Regions from separate parts of the Streptomyces sp. NPDC048441 genome, predicted to be linked through region 1. Evidence: riboswitches for the same ligand, from Rfam matches in the RefSeq annotation. Region 1 holds a riboswitch; the other holds the start of a gene.

Region 1 (7,536 bases):
CGCTCACCGAGACCGTTCCCACCGGGACGGGCCCCGCGCTCGCCGAGACACTGTCGGACCCTGATCCTGGGGTTCGCGGCGCCGCTGCCGCGTCCCTGCTCGAACTGGTCGAAGTCCTCGTGCCGGAGCCCGACTTGGCGCGAGGGCTCCTCGACGCTCTCGGCCATGGGGACGCCCAGGTGCGGGCGACCGCGCTCGACGTCCTTCGCGCCCTGCGCCTCGGAGACGCCGCCGCTTACGCCCTCGCGCTCGACGACCCGGACATCGAGGTCCGCATCGCCTCCGTGCGCGCGCTGGTCTCGGTCGACGCCCTGGACGCCGTCGCCCGAGCCGCCACCGACCCGGCCCGCGAGGTCCGAGTCACAGCGGCACGCGGCCTGGCCACCCCGGCGGCCCTGGCTCCCCTGCTCCACGACGCGGACATCCTGGTCCGCGCGGCGGCACTGACCTCCCTGGCATCCGTGGGCTGCCCCGCCCCGTACGACGTCACGGCGGTGGACGCGCTTGCCGACCCGTCCTGGCAGGTCCGCGCGGGCGCCGCCACCGCGCTCGGCGCGGCCGATCCCGAACGCGCCAACGCCGTACCGGCGCTGACCAAGGCACTCGACGATGCCAACGCCGATGTCCGCAAGGCCGCGGTCCTTGCCCTCCTGAAGCACTCCACGAAAGAGCACTCCACGAATGAGCACTCCGCCGGCGCGGACGCCCGCGCCGCGCTCGCCACGGCGGTCCTCGACCCGGATGCCGACGTCCGCGCCTACGCTTCCCGGGCGGGTGCCCTCGCGTAGTCCCGTGTCACACCACGTCCGCACAACCACCCCGCGTCCGCATGAACGAGGCCGCCGTTCCGACAGGGAGAAATCCGGCCACGCCTACACACTGCCGCAATGCCCCTGCCGCAATGGCGGCGCATGATCGACCTGTGTATCGAAGGACGAGTGACAGGGGGCGCACCATGACGATCAGCCGCAGAGGACTGCTGGCCGCGGGGGCGGGCGTGGGACTGCTCACCGCCTGTGGGTCCAACACCGGGCGCAGTGAAGGGGGTTCGGGGCCGGCCCTTTCGCAGTGGTATCACCAGTACGGCGAGTCGGGCGTCGAGCAGGCGGTGAAGAAGTACGCCGCCGCCTACCAGAAGGCGGACGTCACCGTGCAGTGGCGGCCCGGTAGTTACGACGAGCAGACCGCTGCCGCGCTGCTCACCGACTCCGGCCCCGATGTCTTCGAGGGCGACCCCACCCTCGATCAGATCCAGGGCGGCCAGGTCGTCGACCTCAGCGAGCTGCTCGACGGCGTCAAGGACGACTTCAATCCGGCCGTGCTCGGCCCGAAGACGTACGACGGAAAGATCTGGGGCATCCCGCAGGTCGTCGACATGCAGCTGCTCTACTACCGCAAGAGCCTGCTCGACGACGCCGGTATCGATCCGCCGACCACTCTCGACGCGCTCGTCGACGCGGCGAAGAAGCTCACCACGAAGAAGGTGAAGGGGCTCTTCCTCGGCAATGACGGGGGTGCGGGTGTTCTTGGTGGAACACCCTTGTACGCGAGTGGACTTCAGCTGATCACGGATGACGGCAAGGTCGGCTTCGACGACCCCGCCGCGGCCCGCACTCTCGGCAAGATCCATCAGCTGTACGCCGACAAGTCACTGCTGCTCGGCGCCCCCACGGACTGGTCGGACCCGTCCGCGTTCCTCCAGGGTCTTACCGCCATGCAGTGGTCAGGGCTGTGGGCGCTGCCCCAGGTACAGAAGGAACTCGGCGACGACTTCGGGGTGTTGCCGTTCCCTAAGAGCGGGGCGTCCGGTCGGCCCGCCGTGCCCGTGGGTGCGTACGGGGCCGTCGTCAGCGCGCGCGGCAAGCACAAGGAAGCCGCGAAGGAATTCGTGAAGTGGCTGTGGGTGGACCGGACCGACCACCAGGAGGACTTCGCCCTCTCGTACGGCTTCCATATCCCGGCGCGCCTCTCGCTGGCCAAGAAGGCGGACCGGCTGCGGAAGAGCCCGGCAGCCGACGCCGTCCGCTTCACCACCGAACACGGCTACGCCGAGCCGCTGTTGTGGACCCAGGCCAGTCAGACCGCATACCAGGACGCCCTGAGCCGGATCATCAAGAGCGGCGCCAACCCGGAGAGCGAGCTGAAGACGGTCGTACGGAAGGTGTCGGCCGAACTCGACCGAGTGAAGAAGAAGTCGTGACAACCTCCGTCGCCAGAAGGCCAGTTGCGGCACCGGCTGCGCAGAGCGCGGGACAGCGGCGCCGGACACGCAACCGCACCCTCTGGTTCTGGGTCTTCGTCGGCCCCTTCGCGATCGGCCTCGGCCTCTTCACGTACGTCCCGCTGCTGTGGAGCGTCGGCCTCAGCTTCTTCGACGCCCGCAACACCGTCACCCCCACCGACTTCGTGGGCCTGGACAACTACAGCGCGATGCTGTCGGACGGCACGTTCACGAGCAGTCTGCGGACCTTCCTGGTATTCACCGCGTTCATCGTCCCTGCCACGTTCGCGCTCTCGCTCGCCCTCGCCCTGATGGTCAACCGGGTGCGCCGCGCGCAGGCCTTCTTCCGGTCCGTCTTCTTCCTGCCCGCAGCGTGCAGCTATGTCGTCGCGGCCCTGATCTGGAAGATGTCGATCTTCAACGGTGTGCGGTTCGGCCTCGCCAACACCGTGCTCGGCTGGTTCGGGGGCGACCAGATCGCCTGGCTATCGACCACCGAACCGCCGTGGTACTGGCTGGTGATCGTGACCGTGCGGCTCTGGCTCCAGGCCGGTTTCTACATGATCCTCTTTCTGGCCGGGCTCCAGCGGATCAGCCCCGTCCTGTACGAGGCCGCCGCCGTGGACGGAGCACGGCCGGGCTGGCAGGTGCTCCGCCACATCACCCTGCCGCAGCTGCGCGCCACCTCGGTCGCGGTCGTCCTGCTCCTCGTGGTCAACGCCTTCCAGGCCTTCGACGAGTTCTACAACCTCCTTTCGGACGCCCGCGGTTACCCGCCCTACGCACGCCCGCCGCTCGTCTACCTCTACTACACGGCCCTCGGCCAGGGGCAGAACCTGGGGCTCGGCAGCGCGGGAGCGGTGATCCTCGCGTTGATCATCGCGGTGGTGACGGTGGGTCAGGCACGGTGGTTCGGACTCGGCAGGAAGGAGGACTGAGGACTGATGGACAACGCCCTGGTACGCGTGGGGCGGGCGCTGCGGATCGTCCTGCTCGTCGCGCTCGCCCTCCTCTTCCTGATCCCCTTCTATCTCCTCGTCCGCAACGGCCTTGCGAGCGAGCAGGACATCACGTCGCCCGAATGGACCCTGTTTCCCCCGCAGTTGCGCTGGTCGAACGTGACGGAACTCTTCGACGACACGTCCGTCCCCTTCGCCCGCTCCCTGCTCAATTCCGCGCTGATCGCGGTCGCGACGACGCTCGGCACGCTGCTGCTCGCCTCCCTCGCCGGGTACGGCCTCGCCCGCATCCCCTACCGGCACGCGAACAAGGTCTTCTACGCCGTCCTCGGCACCCTGATGGTCCCGGCAGCCGTCACGTTCGTACCGAGCTTCGTCCTCGTATCGTCGCTCGGCTGGATCTCCACACTCCGCGGCCTGATCGTCCCCACCCTGTTCTCCGCCTTCGCCTGTTTCATCTTCCGGCAGTACTTCCTGGGCTTCCCCCGGGAGTTGGAGGACGCAGCGCAGGTCGACGGGCTCGGCTACTGGCGTACCTACTGGCGCATCGTCGTACCGAACGCGCGACCCGTCTTCGCGGCCGTCGGGACGATCGTCTTCATCGGCGCGTGGAACTCCTTCCTGTGGCCGCTGGTGATCGGGCAGGACCGGAACGCGTGGACGGTGCAGGTCGCGCTTTCGTCCTTCACCACCTCCCAAGTCATCAGGCTGCACGAGCTGTTCATCGCGGCGGCCGTGTCGATCCTGCCGCTCCTCGTGGTGTTCCTGTGCTTCCAGCGGTGGATCGTGGCGGGGGTGGAGCGGTCCGGTATCGACTGAGGACCGGTCATGACCTCACTACCTTGGCCAGTCAGTCCGCAGATCAGAAGCCCCGGTCCGTCAGTTCCTCCGCGAACACCTGCGACAGCGGCTGCGGCCCCACATAGCGCTGGCAGTCGCACTGCCCCGCCTCGTACTTCAGCGGCTTCTTGTTCTCGTCCCATTCCGTCGGCACCTCGACGCGCTCATGGCACAGCCCCTGCTTGTCGTGCTTGGCAAGGTGGTGCGTGCACCCGCACACCGGCTCCGGCGACTGATATGCCGCTTCGACAGCCAGGCGTTCCTGCTTCGCCGCCTCCATCAGTTCCAGCTTCCGCTCATGCCGATTGCGCAGAGCGGTACGGACGTTGTCGGCCACCCACGCGAAGCCGCCCGTCCAGAAGATGATGAGAACGATCCAGAACCACTCCATGGGCCTTCCCCTTCCCCCTGTACTGCTGAGGCTCACGGTAGCCCCCGACTCCCCATCCTGGCTCGCCCCCGGTGTGTGCTCTAGTCTGATCCGTGCAGCTGGTTCGCCCTGTTCGCCAGACAGGCGCGTCGCAAGAGGGAACCCGGTGGGAATCCGGGACTGCCCCGCAGCGGTGAGCGGGAACGACCGCCGTCATACGCACTGGATCCGGCCGAGGATCCGGGAAGCGACGGCCAGTAGGAGTCTGCCTCGGCAGATGTGCCCGCGAGTCCGAAGACCTGCCCGTTGCCCGTACGTGACCCTCACGTGCGGACATCCCGGTGACCTCGTGGGCGGGTCGGCGTACAGATCAGGTGGGCAGCGCGCCGATGGCGCGGGTTCGGCCCACCCGGTTCGTCATCCCTTCGCGTCCGTGTCCCGTCTCCGGGATTCTCAGGAGTCATCTCGCGAAGGAGATTTCCGTGACAGCGAAGTCCGCAGCCGCGGCAGCACGGGCCACCGTGTACGGCTACCCCCGCCAAGGCCGGCACCGTGAACTGAAGAAGGCCGTCGAGGGCTACTGGAAGGGCCGCGTCACCGCTGACGCCCTGAAGGAGACCGCGCAGGGCCTGCGCCGTGCGAACTGGCAGCAGTTGGCCGACGCCGGCATCGACGAGGTGCCGACCGGTGATTTCTCGTACTACGACCATGTCCTGGACACCAGCGTCATGGTCGGCGCTGTCCCCGCCCGCCACCGTGACGCTCTCGCGGCCGACCCGCTCGACGGCTACTTCGCCATGGCCCGCGGCAACAAGGACGTGGCGCCCCTCGAGATGACCAAGTGGTTCGACACCAACTACCACTATCTGGTCCCCGAGCTGGGCCCTGACACCGTCTTCGCGACCGACTCCACCAAGCAGGTCGCCGAGCTGACGGAAGCCCTCGCTCTCGGCCACACCGCCCGCCCGGCCCTCGTCGGCCCGGTGACCTACCTCCTGCTCGCCAAGCCCGCCCCCGGCGTCGCCGCCGACTTCGAACCGCTCACCCTGCTCGACCGGCTCCTTCCCGTGTACGCCGAGGTCCTCGCCGATCTCCGTGCGGCGGGCGCCGAGTGGGTGCAGCTCGACGAGCCCGCCCTGGTCCAGGACCGCACACCGGCCGAGCTCAACGCCGCCTCCCGCGCCTACCGGGAACTCGGTAGGCTCACCGACCGGCCGAAGCTGCTGCTCGCCTCCTACTTCGACCGGCTCGGCGACGCACTGCCCGTGCTCGCGAAGGCCCCGGTGGACGGCCTCGCGCTCGACTTCACCGAAGCCGCCGCGGCCAACCTGGACGGCCTCGCCGCCGTCGGCGGGCTGCCCGGCAAGCGCCTTGTCGCGGGCGTCGTCAACGGCCGCAACATCTGGATCAACGACTTCGAGAAGTCGCTCTCCACCCTCGGCACCCTCCTCGGCCTCGCCGACCGGGTGGACGTGGCCGCCTCCTGCTCACTGCTGCACGTGCCGATCGACGCCGCCGCCGAGCGGGACATCGACCCGCAGATCCTGCGCTGGCTGGCCTTCGCCCGCCAGAAGACCACCGAGATCGTCACTCTCGCGCGCGGCCTCACCGAAGGAACCTCGGCGATCACCGCCGAACTCGCCGCCAACCGGGCCGATCTGGCGTCCCGTCAGCACTCCTCCATCACCCGCGACCCGGCGGTCCGGGCCCGCGTCGCCGCCGTCACCGACGCCGACGGCCGCCGCTCCGCACCGTACGAGGTGCGGGCCACCGCCCAGCGCGCCCACCTCGGCCTGCCGCTGCTCCCCACCACCACGATCGGCTCGTTCCCGCAGACCACGGAACTGCGCACCGCCCGCGCCGACCTGCGCGCCGGACGCATCGACACGGATGGCTACGAAGAGCGCATCAGGACCGAGATCCGCGAGGTCATCGCCTTCCAGGAGAAGGTGGGCATCGACGTCCTGGTGCACGGCGAGCCCGAACGCAACGACATGGTGCAGTACTTCGCCGAGCAGCTCACCGGCTACCTCGCCACGCAGCACGGCTGGGTCCAGTCGTACGGCACCCGTTATGTACGCCCGCCGGTCCTCGCCGGTGACATCTCACGCCCCGAGCCGATGACCGTCCGCTGGACCGGCTACGCGAACTCGCTCACCGACCGCCCGGTCAAGGGCATGTTGACAGGACCTGTGACGATGCTCGCCTGGTCCTTCGTACGCGACGACCAGCCGCTCGGCGACACCGCACGCCAGGTCGCCCTCGCCCTGCGCGACGAGGTCGACGACCTGGAGACGGAGGGCGCCTCGGTCATCCAGGTCGACGAGCCCGCCCTGCGCGAGACGCTCCCGCTGCGCGCCGCCGACCGCCCCGCCTACCTGGACTGGGCCACCGAGTCGTTCCGCCTCACCACCAGCGGCGTACGCCCTGACACGCAGATCCACACCCACATGTGCTACGCCGAGTTCGGTGACATCGTCCAGGCCATCGACGACCTCGACGCCGACGTCATCAGCCTGGAGGCCGCCCGCTCCCATATGCAGGTCGCCCGGGAACTGGCCTCGCACGGCTACCCGCGCGAGGCGGGCCCCGGTGTGTACGACATCCACTCCCCGCGCGTCCCGAGCGAACAGGAGGCAGCCGCCCTGCTGCGCAAGGGACTTGAGGCGATCCCCGCAGAGCGCCTGTGGGTCAACCCCGACTGCGGCCTGAAGACCCGCGGCTGGCCCGAGACCCGTGCCTCGCTGGAGAACCTCGTCGCGGCCGCGCGGACGGTACGAGCGGAACTTCCGTAGGTCTGAGGTGAGTTGCCTTGGCCGGGAGGGGGCGATTTCGCCCCCTCCCGGCTAGGGTCGGCATGAGCGATCGCTTAGCCGCTTCTGCCGCAGCACGGCCGACGGCACGGAGAGAGGCAGGGAACCTGATGCCGGTCATCGACGCGTGGATGCAGCACCCCACGCTCCGTCACTCGAACCACGAGATGTTCGAGTCGTTGCGCCGCTGGACGGGACAGGGCCTCCTCGAAGAGCAGTTGCCGGTCAAGACCACGGTGGCCGCGATGGCAGCTGCCGATGTCGAGGTCGGCCTTTCGGCGGCCTGGTACGGGCCTCAAGGGCCGCTGATCAGCAACGATGAGGTGGCGGATT
Region 2 (7,536 bases), on a different contig from region 1:
ACCTTCGAGTTCGACCCGGTCGCCGAGAAGTACATCAAGGTCGACCCGATGAACGAGGCCCGCTGGTACCCCACGCTGACCACGCTCTCGGACGGCAAGGTCCTCAGCCTCTCCGGCCTCGACGAGATCGGCCAGCTGGTCCCCGGCAAGAACGAGCTGTACGACCCGAAGACCAAGAAGTGGACGTACACCAAGCAGAAGCGGCAGTTCCCGACCTACCCCGCCGTGTTCCAGCTGGAGAGCGGCAGGCTCTTCTACTCCGGTTCGAACGCGGGCTACGGCCCTGACGACGTCGGCCGCAAGCCCGGCACCTGGGACCTGGAGGAGAAGGGCAGCTGGAAGGGGATTCCGGGGATGAGCGACCCGAACCTCCTGGAGACCTCCAACACGGTCGAACTGCCGCCCGCGCAGGACCAGAAGTACATGGTGGTCGGCGGCGGCGGTGTCGGCGAGTCCAAGAACTCCAGCAAGAAGACCCGCATCGTCGACCTCAAGGACGACAACCCGAAGTTCGTGGACGGGCCCGAGCTGGAGAAGGGCACGCGCTACCCGCAGGCCTCGACCCTGCCCGACGACTCGGTGCTCATATCCGGCGGCTCCGAGGACTACCGCGGGCGCGGTGACTCGAACATCAAGCAGGCGCGGATCTACGACGCCAAGACGGGCAACATGAAGCAGGTCGCGGACCCGGAGGTCGGCCGCAACTACCACTCGGGCTCGATCCTGCTTCCCGACGGCCGCGTGATGTTCTTCGGCTCCGACTCGCTCTACTCCGACAAGGCCAACACCAAGCCCGGCGAGTTCGAGCAGCGCATCGAGATCTACACCCCGCCGTACCTGTACCAGGGGTCGCAGCCCACGCTCAGCGACGGTCCCAAGGAGATCAAGCGGGGCGGCTCCGGGACGTTCAAGACGCAGCACGCCTCGTCCATCAAGACGGCCCGCCTGATGAGGCCGAGCGCGTCGACGCATGTGACGGACATCGACCAGACGTCTGTGGCCCTGGACTTGAAGAAGTCCGCGGATGGCGTCACGGTGACGATCCCGCGGGAGCGGAGCCTGGTGGAGTCGGGCTGGTACATGCTCTTCGTCACGGACGATCAGGGCACGCCCAGTAAGGCCCAGTGGGTGCACGTGCCGTAAGGAGCGCCCCATAAGGGGCGCGGGGCTGTGACATGTGCGGCTCCGCCGCGGGGCGCGCTCAGCGCGCGAAAAGCCGCAGTCGCGTCTGCTCAGTAACTCGGCAGACGCGACTGCGGCTTTTCTGTGGTTGCTCGCGCAGTTCCCCGCGCCCCCTACGGGGCGCTGTTACTTGGCGGCCTCCGCCAGCTTCAGCGCGTACTCGGGCCACCAAGCCCCCGCCTTGGGCCCACCGCGACAGGTCCCGTCGGACTCACCAGGTCGCTTGACCCAGAGGTACGCGTCGACAAGCGGGTCGCCCGTTTTCGTGGTCGGCGTCTCGCCCAGCGCCCGGCCAGGGGGATTGCACCAGGTGTCCTTGCCCTTGGTGTACGGCCCGTTGCCATTGCGCGCCGTGTCGATGACGAACGGCTTGTTGCCGATCTTCGCCGACAGCTTCTTGCCGAACTCCGTACTCGCCTCGGTGCTCTGGAAGTTGGAGACGTTCACCGAGAAGCCGTCGGCCTGCTCGACGCCCGACCACTTCAGGGGCTCCCAGAGCGAGTCGGGGTTCTTCCAGCCCGCGTTGCCCGCGTCCAGGTACACCTTCGTGTTCTTCAGGGACTTGAGCTTCCCGATGGCGCCCTTGAGGAGGTCGTACCGCTCCTCGTGGAACTCCTCCGGCGTGCAGTTGTCGACCATGTGGAGCACCGCGTCCGGCTCCAGGATGACCGTGGCGCCGCGGTCGCCGATACCCGCGGCGACCTGGTCGATGAACTTCCGGTACTCGTTGCCGTCGGCCGCGCCACCGCCCGAGTACTGACCGCAGTCGCGGTGCGGGATGTTGTAGACGACCAGGAGCGCGTCGCGGTTCGCCTTCTCCGCGGCCTCGGTGAAGCCGCGCGCCTGGTCCTCCGCGTTCTCCGGGATGATCCATTCCGGGACCGGCTGTTCGGCGATCTTGCGGATCAGCTCCGCGTCGTCCTTCTTGCCGTCCTTCTCGTACGAGGTGACCTGCTTGGCGGCGTTCCCGTCCGGGTTGACCCAGTACGGGTCGGTGCCCTTCGGCTGCTGTTTGATCGGCTGACCCGACGACTCGTCGCCGTCCTTGCCGTCACCCGAGGAGCACCCCGCCAGCAACAGCGCCGCCCCCGCAAACGCCGCCGCAGCCTTCACCCCCCGGCCCGCGATTCGATGACCGCGGCCGGTGCCTTTGTGGTACATCCACTCCCCCTTGGGTGCACTGTCCGATTCTCAATCCTGACATACGCACTCCCAGCCCACGAGGCCCGCCCGTCCGCAGCGGAGACCTGTAGAAGAGCTGTTACAGCTTGGTGCCCGGGGGTAGGCGCCCCTGCGCGGGGAAGCACTCCCGGGGAGGAGATCATGCGGGATCGCACCTCTGAATTGCGGCTGGCCGAAGTCCTGATGGAGGCCACCAACACACTCGCCGACGACTTCGACCCCGAGCGGCACCTGAGCCGCGTCGCGGGCCACTGCGTGGAGCTGCTCGACGCGTCCGCAACCGGAGTCATGTTCAAAGGACCGGGCACCTCTCCCGTCGCCGTCGGCGGCCACCCCCCGGATCTCGCACTCGACCTCCTCGCGGCCCAACAGAGCGGCGGGCCCTGCGTGGAGAGCCTCGGCACGGGCAGGACCGTGCCGCCGGTCCTGCTCACGGAGCCCGAACCCGCCGGGCGCTGGCCGGAGTTCACGGAGGTCGCCCGGACCCACGGCATCGCGGTGACCTACGCGGTTCCGCTGCGGCGGCACGATGACCTCCTCGGCGCGCTCAACGTCTTCGTACCCGGGACATCTCAGGGCCCGTACGCCGAGGGCGAGTTGCTCCTGGCGCAGGCGATCGCCGACGCCATCGCGGTGGGTCTGCACAATTTCCACACCTACTCGGAGTATCGGACCCTCACCACACAGCTACAGGGCGCTCTGACCAGCCGAATCCGCATCGAACAGGCCAAAGGCATACTCGCCGAGCGCCGGCACACGAGTGTGGACGAGGCATTCGACGTGCTGCGGCGGTACGCACGCAGGGAACGCCTGCTCATAGACCTTGTGGCCACCGAAGTGATCAAGGGATCGATCGACGACAAGACGCTGCGCGGCAGTTGACCAGCAGTTGGTCCGAACCTTCCCGATGGCTCTCCCGGCGACCGTCGCCACCTGGGGAGATCACACAGGGGCAAGAGATCGCGACTTGGCGTCAATCCACCTCTAGGCTCCAGCGCTCATCCGTTCTAGAGTCGTCACAACGGCCCAAGCCCCCGGCCTGATCGACCAACCCGCATTGCGGGGTTGGCCATCGAACCTCCCGCGCCGGCGCCGGGTTACTCCCGCAGCTCGTGCGCGCGCGGTCGAGGACCAGCCCGGTCGACGGCTCCGGGGGGAGCGGGCCGCCGACCGGGCATGGTTGCCTGGAGGCACTGTTGACAGTGCCCATGACCAGCTGGGACTCTCCGGGACGACAAGTCCATACATTGAGGCGACGGTTGACAGGAACCCGGTGCGATTCCGGGGCGGTCCCGCCACTGTGACCACACACCGCGAGGCGTGCGGAAGCCAGGAACTGAGCTGTCGTCCTCCTGCATTGGGGCGTGGAAACCCCAGAAGGAGGCCCATCCGTATGTCTGCCCTCACAGGCCACAGCGCATCGCACACGGACAGCCTGGCGGTCCAGGCCGCCACGGCGAGCACCCGCGACTGGCTGATCGCGTCGGCCGCGGCCATCATCGCGTTGATCGCGCTCTACGCGGTCTTCATCGACAACGGCTCGCTGATCTCGGCGACCGGCAGCTACCTCCACGAATTCGCCCACGACGGCAGGCACCTCTTCGGTGCCCCATGCCACTGATCGGGGACGGAAAAAGCACCATGCCATCCCCATCGTCCTCACCTGTACTCCCCCTGCTCGGCCGGGGTCTCGCGGCGGGAGGAGCGGCGGGCCTCGCGGCCGGTCTCTTCTCCCTCCTCCTCGCCGAGCCGCTGATGGACCGGGCGATCCGCGTCGAGGAGAAGCGGTCGGCCGCCGAGGAGCACATGCACGGCGCCGCTCAGTCCGCGCAGCACCACGAAGAGCTCTTCACCCGCTCGACCCAGCACCTGGGTCTGGTCGTCGCCTCGGTCGTCATGGGTCTGGCCATCGGCATCCTGTTCGCCGTGGCATACGCCCTGGTGCACCGTCGCGACCCGCGCTCGGCCCCCTGGCCGCGCGCACTCACCTTCGCCGGAGCGGCGTTCCTCGCCGTCTCCCTGCTGCCCGGTCTGCGCTATCCGGCGAACCCGCCGGGTGTCGGCGACTCGGGCACGGTCGGCGACCGCCAGACGATGTGGCTCGCGTCCGTCGCCATCGGCGTCCTCGGCATGTTCCTGGTCTGGCAGGTGTACGTACGCCTGTCGGCCAGATCCGTTCCGGTGCGGCAGATCGCGGCGGCCCTGACGACCGTCGCCGTGCTCGCCGCGCTCTTCCTGCTCCCGGACAATCCCGACCCGGTCCCGGTCGACGCGACCCTGCTGTGGGACTTCCGGGTCCTGTCGGTCGCCTCGCACGCCCTGCTGTGGGCGGTGTTCGCGGCGGTGTTCGGAGGCCTCGGCCTGCGGGCCGTACGAGAAGGGGCTGTACGAGAAGGGGCCGCACAGGAAGGGGCCGACGCCACGGGTGCCTCCGTGAGTGCGAGCGCGGCGGGAGTGCCCTCGCCCCTCGGCGCCACCCCTACGGCGCCACCCCAGTGAGGTAGGCGGACACCACCACGTTCGCCGAGTAGGTCCTTGCCGCCCGGTCGAACGTGCCGCCGCAGGTGATGAGACGGAGTTCGGCGCGGCCCTTCTCGTGGGGGCCGTACGCCTTCTTCGCGTCGAAGCGGTCGCGGCTGAGCACCTGGACGTCGTCCACGGTGAACACCGCGACCGAGCCGTCGTCCCGCGTCACCCGGACCTTCTCGCCGGGGCGCACCGCACTGAGGTCGTAGAAGACCGCCGGGCGCGTCTCGGTGTCGACATGGCCCACGAACAGGGACGTGCCGACCGCACCGGGGCGCGTCCCGCCCGCGTACCAGCCGACGTCGCCCGCCTGCTCGAAGGACGGCGGATCGATGGCACCCTCCTGATCGAGACCACGGGCGATCACCGGCGCCCGCACCTTCAGCGAGGGGACATCGACGCGTTGCGGCCTCGCGGGGGCCAGCGGCTCGTGCGCGTCCGGGAGTTCGACACCGAACGGGCGGCCCACCGCCGCGACGTCACCGTTGGTGGGCTCGGAGACACCGCCGCGTACGTCGGTGATCTCGCTGCCCCACAGCCAGAGGCCGACGAGCAGCAGCGCCCAGGCGAGCCCGGTGAGGAATCGCCCGTGTCCTGTCGGCCTCTCATGGCCGGACATATCGGTCGTGGCCCGTCACTCGGAGCGGCGCCGGCGGACGCTGCGGAACGCCACGGCCACGGCCGCCACCCCGGCGAGCACCAGGCCGATCACCGCATGCCGGGTGCCGGGGCCCGCCTCCTGGGCGGGTTCGACGGCCAGCTGCGCCGTGCCGCCGCCGCCCGCGCGGACCGGCGAGACGGGCTCGGAGTGGTGCTGGATCACCTGGACGGTGCCGGCGCCCTGGTGGGGGTGGCCGTCGCAGATCACGGTGACGTCGAACGTACCCGAGATGCCGTTCCTGACCGTCGCCGAGCCGTTGAGGGAGAACTTGTCGCCGTCCCGCCCGGTGAGCTTCGCGTCACCGGTGAACGCCCCGGACCCGGCGGACCCGGTCGTCCCGTCACAGCCCGTGACGCTCACCTCGACCTGGGCCCCCGGCGCGGCGCTGGACGGGCTGACCGTGGCATGAACTTTGCCCTCGTCATGGGCGTACGCGGGCGTCGCGGCGGCGACGGGGAGCGCGGCGATGGCGGCCGCCGCGGCTATGCCACGCAGGGTGGTGGAACAGGTACGCATCGTGAACCTCCTGTTCCGAGGTTCACGCGCCGCGACACGCCGCGCCTGCCCTGTGAGGCAAACGGGTGGCCCAGGGGCCTACCGGGGGCGTCAGATCCTGTCGACGAGGTCCGCGATGGAGTCCACGACGTTGGACGGCCGGAACGGGTACTCGTCGATGTCCTTCTCCGAGGTCAGGCCGGTGAGGACCAGGAAGGTCTCCATCCCGGCCTCGAGACCGGCGAGGACGTCCGTGTCCATGCGGTCGCCGATCATGGCGCTCGTCTCCGAATGCGCCCCGATGGCGTTGAGCCCGGTCCGCATCATCAGCGGATTCGGCTTTCCGGCGAAGTACGGGGTCCGCTTCGTGGCCTTGGTGATCAACGCGGCGACGGCGCCCGTGGCGGGCAGCGGCCCCTCCGTGGAGGGCCCGGTCTCGTCCGGGTTGGTGCAGATGAAGCGGGCCCCGCCGTTGATGAGCCGTACGGCCTTGGTCATGGCCTCGAAGGAGTACGTACGGGTCTCGCCGAGCACCACGTAATCCGGGTCGTGATCGGTCAGGACATAGCCGATGTCGTGCAGGGCGGTGGTGAGCCCCGCCTCGCCGATGACGTACGCCGTGCCGCCGGGCCGCTGGTCGTCCAGGAACTTCGCGGTGGCGAGCGCGGAGGTCCAGATGTTCTCGACAGGGACCTCGAGGCCCATGCGGGTCAGGCGGGCCTGGAGGTCGCGCGCGGTGTAGATGGAGTTGTTCGTGAGCACCAGGAACGGCTTCCCGGAATCCCGGAGCCTCTTGATGAACGCGTCGGCCCCGGGAATCGGGACACCCTCGTGAATGAGCACGCCGTCCATGTCGGTGAGCCACGATTCGATGGGCTTGCGCTCTGCCATGGGGTGCACTCCTGCGGTCTGCGATGAGCAAGTGGCGTGGGGGGCGCCGGGACGACTTTGTGCCGACGCCCCCCAGCCTAATCAGGATGCGTTGATCGTGACCCCGTCGATCACCCAGTACCAGTTGTTGCCGCCGGTGTACCGGAAGCGGACCTGGGCCTTCCTGGCGCCCGCGGGCACCTTGAGTGCGATGTTCTCGACGACGGACGGGGTGTCCGCGGTGTACGTCTTCACCGCGACCGGGGCCCCGCCGTCGTACGAGACGAGCACCTCGCCCTTCTGCGGAGCTTCCTGGCGGTAGTACGTCGCGTAGGTGAGGGTGGCCTTCGCCCCGCCCTGGACGTCGTACGCCGGGCTGACCAGCGTCGAGTCGAAGGTCCCCGAGAAGGTCTTGTCGGTCCACTCGTCGCCGTCGGCGACCGCGAAGACGTTCCGGGCGCGGATGTTGAGTTCACGCTGCTGATCGCGCTCGGTCTTCGTCCAGAACTCGTCCGTGGTGAAGGACCAGCCGCGCCACTCGGTCATGCCGCCCGTGCCCATCTTGGAGTTGTCGACGCTCCAGCCGCTCGGCGCGGTGTGCGTGAAGCCGATGACTCCGC

Evidence for each region. Region 1 has a riboswitch for cobalamin ahead of metE (5-methyltetrahydropteroyltriglutamate--homocysteine S-methyltransferase). Riboswitches for the same ligand answer to the same signal wherever they lie in the genome.
Region 2: linked by a shared signal. The riboswitch ahead of ACGFSB_RS00810 (CbtB-domain containing protein) and the one ahead of metE (5-methyltetrahydropteroyltriglutamate--homocysteine S-methyltransferase) in region 1 are both predicted to bind cobalamin.

What each region holds. Positions count from the first base shown of each region.
Region 1 is NZ_JBICXM010000008.1:17,731-25,266, forward strand. It holds gene ACGFSB_RS20875 (fumarate reductase/succinate dehydrogenase flavoprotein subunit) at 1-788, shown strand, start outside; gene ACGFSB_RS20880 (ABC transporter substrate-binding protein) at 956-2,200, shown strand; gene ACGFSB_RS20885 (carbohydrate ABC transporter permease) at 2,314-3,159, shown strand; gene ACGFSB_RS20890 (carbohydrate ABC transporter permease) at 3,166-3,999, shown strand; gene ACGFSB_RS20895 (hypothetical protein) at 4,043-4,411, opposite strand; cobalamin riboswitch at 4,494-4,712, shown strand; gene metE (5-methyltetrahydropteroyltriglutamate--homocysteine S-methyltransferase) at 4,873-7,185, shown strand; gene ACGFSB_RS20905 (amidohydrolase family protein) at 7,314-7,536, shown strand, end outside.
Region 2 is NZ_JBICXM010000001.1:174,824-182,359, reverse strand. It holds gene ACGFSB_RS00825 (galactose oxidase-like domain-containing protein) at 1-1,143, shown strand, start outside; gene ACGFSB_RS00820 (glycoside hydrolase family 6 protein) at 1,309-2,343, opposite strand; gene ACGFSB_RS00815 (ANTAR domain-containing protein) at 2,506-3,246, shown strand; cobalamin riboswitch at 3,604-3,725, shown strand; gene ACGFSB_RS00810 (CbtB-domain containing protein) at 3,758-3,985, shown strand; gene ACGFSB_RS00805 (CbtA family protein) at 4,006-4,863, shown strand; gene ACGFSB_RS00800 (class F sortase) at 4,844-5,509, opposite strand; gene ACGFSB_RS00795 (hypothetical protein) at 5,525-6,067, opposite strand; gene ACGFSB_RS00790 (HAD-IIA family hydrolase) at 6,158-6,937, opposite strand; gene ACGFSB_RS00785 (alkaline phosphatase family protein) at 7,019-7,536, opposite strand, start outside.